Regions from separate parts of the Paenibacillus sp. p3-SID867 genome, predicted to be linked through region 2. Evidence: riboswitches for the same ligand, from Rfam matches in the RefSeq annotation. Region 2 holds a riboswitch; each other region holds the start of a gene.

Region 1 (4,181 bases), on a different contig from region 2:
GGCAAGCGTGCGCATGGACCCGGCGCTGCATCGCGCCGCCGGGGAGGCGGAGAGCCCGGCGCCGCGCTCGCCGGGCATGAAGTACACGCACTACGCACCGAAGGGTGCGATGTGCGTGGTGCAGGGCCCGCGTGCCGACGCGGTGTCGGCACGCATCGCGGCCGAGCTTGAGGCGGCTGCCCGACGCGGGGAGGTGACCGGCGTGCTGTCGTTTGACGAGCACATCGGTCACTACCGCGCGGACGTTGCCGTCTCGCTCGGCAGCCTGGCCGCGCCGGAGGAAGCGGCCCGCCGGCTGTACGCCGGCCTGCGCCGGTTCGATGATGAAGGCGCAACCTTCATCCTGGCCGAAGCGTGCCCGGAGCAGGGCCTCGGAGCAGCCGTCATGAACCGGCTGCTCAAGGCCGCGGGACACCACATCATCGACGTGAATTAAAGCAGCCGCATGAACGCTGTTGGCATCATTTACCCCTTGTCCGCATATGGTGTACAAGACCATGGGACTTGGGGGAATGGGCATGCTGGAGGCGTCTGTCCAATCGGGACAGCTTGCGGCGATTCTGCTGATGGCGGTTGCACTCGGGCTAGACGCATTTTCGCTTGGAATCGGAGTTGGAATGAGAGGCGGTATGCGCTTAGGCCATATGCTGGGCATCAGCTTCATGATCGCGTTGTTTCACATGCTGATGCCGCTGCTGGGCTTATTTGCCGGCCGCTATGTTGGCATGTTACTGGGCCACGTCACAGGGCTTGCTGCCGGCGGGCTGCTGCTTTTACTGGGCGGGCATATGATGTATAACGCCCTGCGGGGCGGAGAGGGACAGCGAATACATCCTACCGCATTTTTAGGCATGCTGCTGTTTTCGCTTAGCGTCAGCATCGACTCCTTCTCGGTAGGCGTTTCCCTCGGAATGTTTGTGGATGATGTGCTGTTAATCGTAATTTCCTTCGGGGTCGTGGGCGGTTTGCTGTCCATTCTCGGTTTGCTGCTTGGCCGTCAGGTAAGCAATAAGCTGGGGGAGTACGGTGAAATGCTGGGCGGACTGATTTTGGTTATCTTTGGCACCATGTTTATTTTTTGACGCAATATTTGTTACAATAACCCCAAAGAACCTACGAACGGGAGGAACGGACCGTGAAAAATATATTGTTTGTCTGCACGGGAAATACCTGCCGCAGTCCAATGGCGGAAGGCATGCTGCGCAAGCTTGCCAAACAACGGGGCATTCCGCTGGAAACGAAGTCCGCCGGTGTCTCGGCCGTGGATGGAATGCCGGTGTCCCATCATGCGGAATCCATCCTGCGAGACCAGGATATCCAGGAACGCTTGGTGTCCAAGCCGTTGACCGCGAACCTTGTAGAATGGGCGGACCTGATTCTGACGCTGACCCAGTCGCATAAGCAGTATGCTATAAGGCAGTTTCCGCACGCCGCAGACAAGATGCACACGCTGAAAGAGTTCGTTGAGGATGACCGCCGGGTGCTGGACGATCTGCGGGAGCAGGATAGTCTGTATGCAGCGCTTGAGCTGGCCAGATCTCTGGGCCACGATGTCAGCGACCGTGACCGGGAGCGTCTGATCGAGCTGCGTCAGCGCATCCCGAGCTTCGATATCTCCGACCCTTTCGGAGGCTCGCGGGAGGAATATGAAGCGACGGCCGCAGAGATACGGACGGCGTTGTTCCGTCTTTTGGACAAGCTGGAAGCGGATCGGCATAACTAAGCCTAGCTTTTAGAGATATGAAGCCTTGCATTGGGCTGAAAAGCCACTTGCCTTTCGCATGGTATTGCTTTAAGATGAAGTTGAAAAACAAATGATCCGGTGTAACTGGCGACGAAGTGGATGAAACCACGATGGAGCATCGGAATATACGGCCGGTCGCCTGGGCAAAGAGCATTTGGAGCACAATACGTGCGCCGACTGCTCTTTTTTCGTCTTTTGCGCCCGATTTGGGTTATAATGAAACAAGCTAAAACGCAAAAGCGAACATACGAGGGGGTTTTTCATAGATGAAAATTGCATTGGGTACGGATCATGCCGGCATTCGTCTGAAAGAGGAGATCATGGAAGTCATTCGGGGTCTTGGCCACGAGGTGGAGGATCTGGGCTGCGGCTGTTCCGATTCCGTGGATTATCCCGATTATGCCCTTCCGGTGTGCGAGAAGGTCGTCTCGGGTGAAGCGGACCGCGGCATTCTGATCTGCGGTACGGGGATCGGCATGAGCATAGCGGCCAACAAGGTGCCTGGCATTCGCTGCGCGCTGACACATGATGTGTTCTCAGCTAAAGCGACGCGCGAGCATAACGACAGCAACGTGATTGCGCTGGGTGAGCGTGTCGTCGGTCCCGGACTTGCTGCCGAAATCGTCAGCGCATGGCTGACGACGGATTTCAGTCATGGCGAGCGCCATGTCGGCCGCGTGAACAAGATCAAGGCCATCGAGGAGCGTTACCTGAAGAATGAATCGCGATAAGTGAACGCGTAATGCAGCTGCGGCTATCGTGATATGGGATTGAAGCATCTTCTGTGAAAAAATCATCGGGAGGACTGTGACATGACGGATATCTCCAAGGTTTCCTTGAACGAACAGACAGCGCGTATTGTCCGCGAACTGGCCAAAGTGGCCGTTTTAGGCCCGGGTAAAGTGCTGGTCATCGGAGCCAGCACCAGTGAAGTAGTTGGGCGCCGAATCGGTACGGGCGGCGCTCTTGAAACGGCGCAGCAACTCCTTCAGGGCATTGCCGAGGCTCAAACGGAATTCGGTTTTGCGGTGGCCTATCAATGCTGTGAGCATCTGAACCGTGCGCTTGTCATGGAACGCGAGCTGCTCGAGCGACTGGGCTTGACGGAAGTGGCGGCAGTTCCCATTCCGGGTGCGGGCGGGTCGATGGCTTCCGCAGCTTACCGCAGCATGAAGGAGCCCTGCCTTGCGGAATCGATTGAAGCCCATGCGGGTGTCGATATCGGCGAGACGCTGATCGGCATGCATTTGCGGAGAGTGGCGGTTCCGTTCCGGCCAACCGAGCGTTATATCGGGGAGGCGCGCGTAACTGCGGCTTATACCCGGCCCAAGCTGATCGGCGGAGAACGTGCGGTGTACCGACTCGAGCAGAGTGATGATTCCACGCTGTGCGATTGATTCGAATGAGAACTCGCTTTTTCAATGATGACTACTTGTAGTTTTTAAATTTGCAAGAAAAAATAACGATGGATTATGGGAGGATATGAACATGATGGAACATTTGCGGAAGAGTGACCCGGCTGTATTGGAAGCGATGGATTTGGAGCTGAAGCGTCAACGTAGCAACATTGAGCTGATTGCCTCTGAGAATATTGTCAGCGAAGCGGTTATGGAAGCAATGGGGACGGTGCTGACGAATAAATATGCGGAAGGCTACCCTGGCAAACGCTATTACGGTGGCTGTGAGCGTGTGGATATCGTGGAAGATATCGCCCGTGACCGCGCCAAAGAATTGTTCGGAGCCGAGCATGCCAACGTTCAGCCGCACTCCGGTGCCCAAGCGAACATGGCGGTATATTTGGCAGCCCTGAAGCCCGGAGATACCGTGCTCGGCATGAACCTGGCCCATGGCGGCCATTTGACTCACGGAAGCCCGGTTAACGCTTCTGGTCTTCTGTACAATTTCGTTGCCTACGGCGTGCAAGAAGACACGTTCCTTATCGATTACGACGAAGTCCGCAAAGCGGCATTCAAGCATCGCCCTCGTCTGATCGTGGCGGGTGCAAGTGCCTATCCTCGCATTATTGATTTTGAAAAGCTTGCTGCCATCGCCAATGACGTAGGCGCGTTGTTCATGGTCGACATGGCTCATATTGCAGGACTCGTTGCAGCAGGTCTTCATCCGAATCCGGTTCCGCATGCCCATTTTGTAACGACAACGACGCATAAGACGCTTCGCGGGCCTCGCGGCGGTATGATTCTGTGCAAAAAAGCTTGGGCGCAAGCGATTGATAAAGCGGTATTCCCCGGCTCCCAAGGCGGCCCGCTCATGCATGTGATTGCTTCCAAAGCCGTTGCGCTTGGCGAAGCCTTGGATCCGTCTTTCAAGACGTATGCAGAGAATGTCGTGAAGAATGCGAAAGTGCTGGCCGATACCCTGATCGAGGAAGGCCTGAACATTGTTTCCGGCGGAACCGATAACCACCTGATGCTGGTGG
Region 2 (4,181 bases):
ATCAGCGCGCTCGTTTTAGACTGTGAATAGTTATGAATCCGGGACACGATGGCTTCAATCGGCTTATAGTTTCGGCGCGTAACCACTACGATCCAGACGACCCCGGCAACGCACATGAGCAAGCCAACGATAAACCAGATATTGTACAGCTGGCTGACGATACCGACCACTCTGCCTTGGGTAAGACCTCCCTCATATACCCACCCGGTATAAGGCGAAATCGCCTTGGAGACAAGCTCCCCACTCTCTGCCATGGAGGTACCGGGGAGCATGGACTGCCCCTGCGTATCCTTCATATGAATGAAACTAACATCGGGATTTACCATGCCCTGAATCATGTTTTGTATGGCGTCCACCTTGATATTAACGGCAATAACGCCTTTCCCATGGGTAACGAAGGGTGCATCTCGCACCAGGGTCACCACATGCTGCATACTGTTGAAGCTGAACTCCCGGAAATTCCGCATCGCACTCCACTTTGCTTCACTATTGACCTGGCCCAAATAAGGCTTGAGAAAGTCATAATCCGCATAATCCTGCAAGTTGAACGAGGACGAAGTACTCAACACGAACTCATCCTGGGTCCGCACGAGCACCATGGAATCCACAAGCGGATTGGACACCTTGAACTGCTTCATGGCCTTCACCGCCTGCATGTTCAAATAGACGTTGTCCTGATCCTCATGATTGAAAAATCCCGACATATCGGGGTTGAACAACAATTCCTGCACGAGCATCTGATCGATGGCCTTCAGCGAGTTGTCCACCGAACGCATCGCCTGATGAATCATCGTCTCATTGGCCTGAATCGCACCTTGCCGAGACTGTTCCCCGAGCATCTGGAAAAAGACAAAAAACACAAATGAAATCACGATAAAGAAGACCGGCATATACGATAAAAGCTGACGGTAAAACCACGCTTTTCTTCCCATAGGCATCCCCCTAAAGCGAATAATTCCTTATCTCATCGTCGATTTGAAGTAATTTCATCATAGAAGAATGAGCGGAGTTTACCAACACTTTTTTAAAGAGCGGAAGAAAAACAAGTCTAAAGCATCACGACTTCCATAGCATGGACGTGGTCATTAAACATATGTGATTTGAAAGCAATGAAGGGAGTTAACAAATTCAAAAAACTATTTGATTTTATGTTACATAATCTTGAAAAGACTATTTGTACTCCTCTTATAGATTTTTAACAAGTGCACAGCCGGCTGACATGCGCTTGAAGAACACGAACAATCATCTTATCCTCCTTTTGAAGAATAGTGCATATACACGTCTCTTAAGTTACCTGCTTTATAATATGGATACTCCATCTTCTGCTGAACTTGAAGAACTGTCTCCTTGGTCGTCAACATTTCGACCAAGTATAGCCCCAAGTCGATGGAAGCCGTAACCCCCGCACCAGTTACCGTATTACCATCACGCACAACACGAGCAGAAATCACTTCCGCACAATAAGGAGCCAGTAAATCATATGCTGATGAGTTGGTAGTAGCCCTTTTCCCATTCAGGAAACCAGCTGCGCCCATTAGCAAAGCCCCAGTACAAATAGAAATCGCATACGGTACAAGCTCCGCTGTCCGAACCCAGCTCATGAAATCCTCATCAAATCGAAGCGTTCTGGTTGATAAGCCCCCAGGGAAAAACACTAAATCAAATTCACCTAAATTAGGCAACACCGCATCGGACTTCATTTTAAGCCCCCGGTCATCCGTGATCTCCGGCCTGTCTGCACAAAACGTCCATGATACGTTTTCCTTCGCTTTCAGGATCGCTAGCCAGGTCACTGCTTCATAAAATCCAGCTAAGTCCATGCTTGTCATTCCATCGAATAACACAAACGCTATTTTCATCGCCGCTACCAGTCCTTTCATTCCTTGAAAAATAAATAAAGCGCTTGATCAAAAGATCAAACACTTTGCCCAGGCGTACGGCATATAAAATATGTGCTTCCTCGTGGTTCAATCCACTTTTACGCCAGTCACACATACCAGATATTTAATACTTAATATACATGATCTTTGTTCACATTGTAAATATATGGATTAAAGTAAAGAAGGAGCACCTGCCGCAGCAAACTGCTCCTTGTAAATTGACCTACTTCTCCCGTTAGTTGGGAAAACCATGCCTGCCAGTAATCAAAACATAACCGTTGACGATCCTTAGTCCTCTTGGAGAGAATTATGTCCTGTAAAATCCTCTTGGATCTTTTTCATTCTTTCAAGGTGTGGTTTCAACTGCCGTAGTATCTCCGCTTTATGTGACTCTATTTGATCTTGGAAAAACATGTGATGTGCGTCATCCTTAATCGACGTAATCGTTTCGTTTAACGCGCGGAGCTCAGTCGCCAATGAGCGCAAGGTTTCTCTAGTCTTGGCGTCTATTGTTTTAGGATTAGACTTCCAATACAAATAGCTTATATGGTATAACGGTGGCCATGTCCTTGCCTGAGTTGCAAGATAAAACATATCCTGCTGCATATTCGTTGTCATTGCCGTATTATTAACTGAAAGCTGAGGAACAGCATTGTTTCTGAAGGTATCGCTAAATTCAATGATTGTTAACAGTTGCTCATCGATTTCTTCCGCTTGGATCTTCGCCTTATCGATCAATTGCCGAATCTTAGCAGGATCTTCATTTTCCTTCGACTCACTAATTGCCATTAAAGTGTCAGCAAACGGATTCATTTCAGAAGCGTGCTTTACTAAATAGACAAATGCCGAGTCGTTCTTCTGCTGATACAGTGAATAGAGATCATTGTATTTTACAGATGATTGGTTTTCCAAATGTTTGTACATCGCAGCGTTTATTAATATGAAAATAATAAGTATTAGTACGTAGATCTTTATGTGCTTGGGCAAAGGGGACTTCCTTTCTGAAACATTTAATTGTCCTGGTAGCGTAAAACATTCAAAAGAATAGTTTAGCATGGAATTCATCACCCATAAATGGATAATATATTCCACTAAACTGCCCGTTTGCTTTAATGGGATGCCAAGATGGATTGACCTTAGGCAACCTTGTTATCGGGCATGTATTCACTTTCTCCTGAACTCACTCCTTAATCATTCAATAATGAAAGAATTTGTGCATCTTTCGCCTACAGGCCTGATTTTCATCAGGATACAATGGAAGCTATCAATAGGCGAGAGGTGATTAATCATGAATGCACAAACGGCACAGCCGGTGGGCAAGGCCAAGCTGGACAAGAATATGAAAGCGGTTGCCAAAACACTCAAAGGGCGCTGGAATGCTCCGTTAGCCGGCTACCTGTTCATCGCTCCCTGGCTGCTGGGCTTTCTTATTTTACAGCTGTGGCCCATTATCCAGTCCTTCTATTTATCCTTCACCGAGTATTCGCTGCTGGAGCCGGCCCGCTGGATCGGACTTGAGAACTACCAGGATATCGCTCACGACCGGCTCTTCTTCAATTCGCTGAAGGTGACATTTCTGTACGTGATCGCTTCCGTGCCGCTGAAACTGCTGGTGGCGCTGGCTGTAGCCCTGCTGCTGAACCGGAACATCCGGGGCATATCCTTTTACCGGACCATCATTTACCTGCCCTCTCTGATCGGCGGGAGCTTGGCGGTGGCCGTGCTATGGCGCAATATTTTCGGTTTGAACGGCTTCATTAATCAGCTCGTGATTTGGGTCGGGATCGCCCCCAAAAACTGGATCGGCACCCCCTCCACCGCCCTCGGCACCCTGGTGCTGCTGACGGCCTGGCAGTTCGGTTCATCGATGATTATTTTCCTTGCCGGTCTCAAGCAAATCCCAAGTGAGCTGTATGAGGCCGCCTCCGTGGACGGGGCCTCGCCGCTCCGCAAGTTCATCCGGATTACCCTGCCCATGTTGTCCCCGGTCATCCTGTTTAATCTGATCATGGGCATCATCAACGCATTCCAGATGTTCACTTCGGCTTTTGTTGTCACGAATGGAGGACCGGTCAATTCAACCGAGATGTTTGCCCTGTTCCTGTACAATAAAGCCTTTGGTTCCCTGCAGATGGGCTACGCCTCGGCCCTGGCCTGGATATTGCTCGTTATTATCGGCATCGCCACGGCGCTTAATTTTGTCGCGTCCAAATACTGGGTCTTCTACGAAACCGAAACGGAGGGCCGCAAATGACAGGTTCACATAATAAACAAAACTGGCTGGTCCATATGGTGATGATT
Region 3 (4,181 bases), on a different contig from region 2:
GCGAACGACGCAGCATTCGTGCCCCGCACAAGAACCCCGAACGGTACGGCGTCTGCCGTGCAGCACATCACGAGGAATCGGCTGACGGCAAAGGTATCCTCATTCATATGTCCGTCGCGGAAGACGAATCCTTGCACCGAGATGGTTTTTCCTTGAAAATGCTCTTTGTACATATCCATGGCCCCGACGGTTTCCGAGAAAATGTCCGGTTCCACCTTAATGACGGGCAGCGTATATAAGCGCTTGGCAAGCTCTGCAAACTCCACACTATAAATGTCCTTGGCAACGAATCGTTCGTTCAAAGCGATATTTTCTTCTGCTCCTTGATCCATGCCGGGTAATCGCTTATCCGTGGCTGAAAAGGCGGACGTGTTGCGGTCATCGGTTTTACGCCGTACATCGGGATTCGGATAGGTGTAGATCATTCCTTTTTTGGCTGCCATATCGCTGCCCAGGGCTTGGTCCGGCAGGAACAGGCCAAACAGCAGCGGCACCGTGAATAACCCGTATACCGTTATGTTTTTGACAAGGCCGGCAGGCAGGGGATGCTCGCAATCACACACCTCTCCGGAATCGCCCGCAAGGGAATGCCACATCATCCCGAATGCAATGAACAACAACGGAACCGGGCAGAGAAGCAGCAGGGTCTGCATATGAGGCGCTAGGTAATATTCAAGCGAATCTGAAGCATTCAGATGCATGATATAAGCGGCGAGAGCCGCAACAAGCAGCGACCGGAGCGTATAGTGAATCCGTATCCTCAAACTGGACTTCATCCTCCCAATCACCTCCAATCTCAAGCGGATACCTGATCAACCTAAACGGTCCCGGTAATCTCGTTTGGTTTTTTCATCAATCTTTCATCCTTAGGCAGCTATCCACCCAGAAGAGCGTTGACGGCTACAGAGCCGATGAAGACAAGCGTCATCACCAGCAGGCTTAAACCGATGACGAATTTAGTCTTGAAGGTAGCCGACAGCATGAGCAAGCTTTTGAAATCCAGCATCGGGCCGAGCACGAGAAAGGATACGAGCGGACCTACGGTGAAGGTGTGCGTGAACGCCGATGCCACAAATGCATCCGAGGTCGAGCAGAGGGACAGAATGAAAGCAAACCCCATCATGAACAGGTAAGAAGCGGTGGGACCGTTCCCCAATGCCAGCAGCTCTTCTCTAGGAATGAAGGATTGGATGCAGGCTGTCAGGAATGCGCCAAGAACCAGGTATTTGCCCATTTCGATCAATTCGTCTCCGGCGTGGACAAACAGGCTTCTCCAAGTTTTGGGATGCTCGTGCAGCTTGCGTTCACCAACGGCGGAATCTTGTTCGGAAAACTCTTGTAAGGAACGCTTGAGCGGGTTGTTCCTTGAAAAAACATAGACAAGCAAACCTACCGTTACCGCGACTGCAAAAGCCAGTCCCATCCGGCCGATCGTCACTTCGGGATGCGAACGGAAGGCCATGATCGTCGCAGCGAACACAATGGGGTTCAGGATAGGTCCGCTGAGAATAAAGGTTACAGCGATGTAGGCAGGCATCCCCTTAAGCATCAGCCTTCGGACGACCGGGATCATCCCGCATTCACAGATGGGAAACACGATCCCCAGCATGGAAGCGAACAGGACGCCGATGACCGGATTTTTGGGCGTGATCCGACGCACCCACTGTTCTTTAACGAACAGCTGAAGAAGGGACGACAGCAGCACTCCAAGCAGTACAAAAGGAAGCGCCTCAAGGAAAATGCCCGTAAAAACCGTTTTTACCTGCTGTATGTCACGGCTAGATATTAGACTTGTATCGTTCTGCAGCCATATCGTCAAGACCGGTATCACGAAGACAAGCGGAATCATGAAGGGCAGCATTTTGAAGATTACCGGATATTTCATTCAGGCCTCCTGGAGCGAATTGTTCTTAAGACATTCTATGCTTGTACCATCGGCAACATACTAGATTCTTGCAAATTAATCAAAAAGATTACGATTTAATACGTGAACTTCAAGACCGGTAGCGCGAAGTCCAAAGTCGTGGTATATTTAAAAAAAGTTATCTGTGTGTTACTGGCGTAGCTTGGGGTACCAAGAGGGAGCACATAGGATCATATGCCGTACGCCTGGGCAAGAGGTAAGGAGACGATCAGTCGCCTTGCCTCTTTATGTTTTTAATACAATGGCGAAGGAGCGGATTAGCATGAGTAAGGAACCCGTAATTTTGGATGGAAAAAAGGTATCCGATGATATTAAGGCAAAGCTGGCGGTGAAGGTACAGGAATTGAAGCAGCACGGGATAACGCCTTGTCTGGCAACGATTCTGGTTGGCGATGATCCTGCTTCTGCGACCTATGTGCGGATGAAGGGAAATGCTTGCGAGCGGCTTGGTATCATATCCAAGAAAGTGGTGCTGGAGACATCGACCTCGACCGAGGAGCTGATCGCCGCGATACAAGAGCTGAACGAGGATCCGAATGTCCACGGTATTCTGCTGCAGCATCCGGTGCCGCATCATATCGATGAACGGGCGGCTTTTGATGCCATTGCCATTGAAAAAGACGTGGATGGAGTAACCACGCTCGGTTTCTCGCAAAATGCGTTTGGTTTTGCCGATTATCCGTCTTGTACGCCTGCCGCGATTATTGCGATTATGGATTATTATGACCTGCCGATCGAAGGGAAGCATGCCGTGGTGGTCGGACGCAGTCCGATTCTGGGTAAGCCGGTATCGATGATGCTGCTCAATCGCAATGCTACCGTTACGATCTGCCACTCGAGAACGAAGAACCTCGGGGAGCTTGTGTCCCAGGCGGATATCGTGGTTGCGGCCGTAGGCAAACCTAATTTCATTCAAGGGAGCTGGATTAAGCCGGGTGCCGTTGTATTGGATGCCGGCTACAATAAAGGGAATATCGGCGACTGCGATTATGAAGCCTGCGCGAAGGTGGCATCTGCGATTACACCGGTACCGGCAGGTGTCGGCCCCGTTACGATTGCTACATTGCTGAAGCATACCGTCGAATCGGCCGAGCGAACCGTGCAAGCCTAAAGGAAAGCCACAGACTATTTGCATATGAATGAAGGTGCGCCCATGAAATGCTCGATGAGGTTCGCTCGGAAGTGAAATAAGCCCATAGAAGAAGTCCGCCTGCACAAGGCGGACTCTTTTGTTGTCGTTAGATATGAAAATGACGGCAAATTGCGCTTATGTAAAATACCACAGAAACCGTGCTCCAGCGCGGTTTTTTATGCACTATCGGGAAGTGTTCGAACGACCTTGCTGAAATAATGGCTTGCTCTGAAATGCTTTTCATCATTTACAATATGGTTACTGGCTAGAATCTACGGAAGAGGGGCGAGTTTCATTGAATAAGAAAATCATATTTTTTGATATCGACGGGACGCTGCTGGATCATGAAAAGAAAGTTCCGGCTACAACGAAAGAGTCCATTCAGGAGTTAAAGGATGCCGGGCACATCGTCGCTATAGCGACAGGGCGCGCTCCCTATCATTTTGAAGAGCTGCGTGAGGAGCTCGGTATCAATTCCTATGTTTGTATGAACGGTCAGTATGTGGTTCATGAAGGCAAACCGATCCATGGAAATCCATTGGCGCAAGATGCCTTGCAGAAGCTGACGGAGCAGGCCGTTGAGTTTGATCATCCGATCATATATGCCGGCAGTGAAGCCATGAAGATGAACGTAACCGAGCATGTTCATATCGATTCCAGCTGGGGGGAACTGAAACTCACGATCCCTGAATATGATCCGGAATATTACTTGGGCAGAGATATTTATCAGGCTATTGTATTCTGCACGGAGGATGAGGAAGCGGCTTACGTGAACAATTTCGCAGGTCGGTTCGATTTCGTTCGATGGGGTCCTTATGGAATCGATGTGCTGCCGTCCGGGGGATCCAAAGCCGAAGGGATTAAACAATTGATTCAGCTGCTGCACATCGATCTGGAAGATACGATTGCCTTTGGCGATTATCTGAATGATCTGGAGATGCTGTCGTACGTGGGCCACGGTGTGGCGATGGGCAATGCGCCGGAAATCGTCAAGAAGGCGGCCAGGCATATAACCAGGGATGTTGATCAAGACGGTATACAGTACGGCCTCCGTCTGTTGGGTCTACTGGGTAAGGAACCGCAGGAAATCGTGTAGTTATTTTACGATAAAAAGTCATGCAGCGT

What was found. Region 2 has a riboswitch for ZMP and ZTP ahead of M4D81_RS11270 (DJ-1/PfpI family protein). Riboswitches for the same ligand answer to the same signal wherever they lie in the genome.
Region 1: linked by a shared signal. The riboswitch ahead of rpiB (ribose 5-phosphate isomerase B) and the one ahead of M4D81_RS11270 (DJ-1/PfpI family protein) in region 2 are both predicted to bind ZMP and ZTP.
Region 3: linked by a shared signal. The riboswitch ahead of M4D81_RS07835 (bifunctional 5,10-methylenetetrahydrofolate dehydrogenase/5,10-methenyltetrahydrofolate cyclohydrolase) and the one ahead of M4D81_RS11270 (DJ-1/PfpI family protein) in region 2 are both predicted to bind ZMP and ZTP.

The regions. Positions count from the first base shown of each region.
Region 1 covers NZ_JAMBDM010000016.1:13,592-17,772, reverse strand. Annotated here, with positions in the region: gene M4D81_RS26465 (L-threonylcarbamoyladenylate synthase) at 1-436, shown strand, start outside; gene M4D81_RS26460 (manganese efflux pump MntP) at 519-1,082, shown strand; gene M4D81_RS26455 (low molecular weight protein arginine phosphatase) at 1,136-1,723, shown strand; ZMP/ZTP riboswitch at 1,815-1,896, shown strand; gene rpiB (ribose 5-phosphate isomerase B) at 2,011-2,475, shown strand; gene M4D81_RS26445 (TIGR01440 family protein) at 2,557-3,141, shown strand; gene M4D81_RS26440 (serine hydroxymethyltransferase) at 3,233-4,181, shown strand, end outside.
Region 2 covers NZ_JAMBDM010000004.1:466,309-470,489, forward strand. Annotated here, with positions in the region: gene M4D81_RS11265 (helix-turn-helix domain-containing protein) at 1-932, opposite strand, end outside; gene M4D81_RS11270 (DJ-1/PfpI family protein) at 1,248-1,859, opposite strand; ZMP/ZTP riboswitch at 1,920-2,001, opposite strand; gene M4D81_RS11275 (hypothetical protein) at 2,169-2,936, opposite strand; gene M4D81_RS11280 (carbohydrate ABC transporter permease) at 3,169-4,134, shown strand; gene M4D81_RS11285 (carbohydrate ABC transporter permease) at 4,131-4,181, shown strand, end outside.
Region 3 covers NZ_JAMBDM010000003.1:357,384-361,564, forward strand. Annotated here, with positions in the region: gene M4D81_RS07825 (TIGR03943 family putative permease subunit) at 1-776, opposite strand, end outside; gene M4D81_RS07830 (permease) at 875-1,885, opposite strand; ZMP/ZTP riboswitch at 2,043-2,122, shown strand; gene M4D81_RS07835 (bifunctional 5,10-methylenetetrahydrofolate dehydrogenase/5,10-methenyltetrahydrofolate cyclohydrolase) at 2,187-3,035, shown strand; gene M4D81_RS07840 (Cof-type HAD-IIB family hydrolase) at 3,352-4,152, shown strand.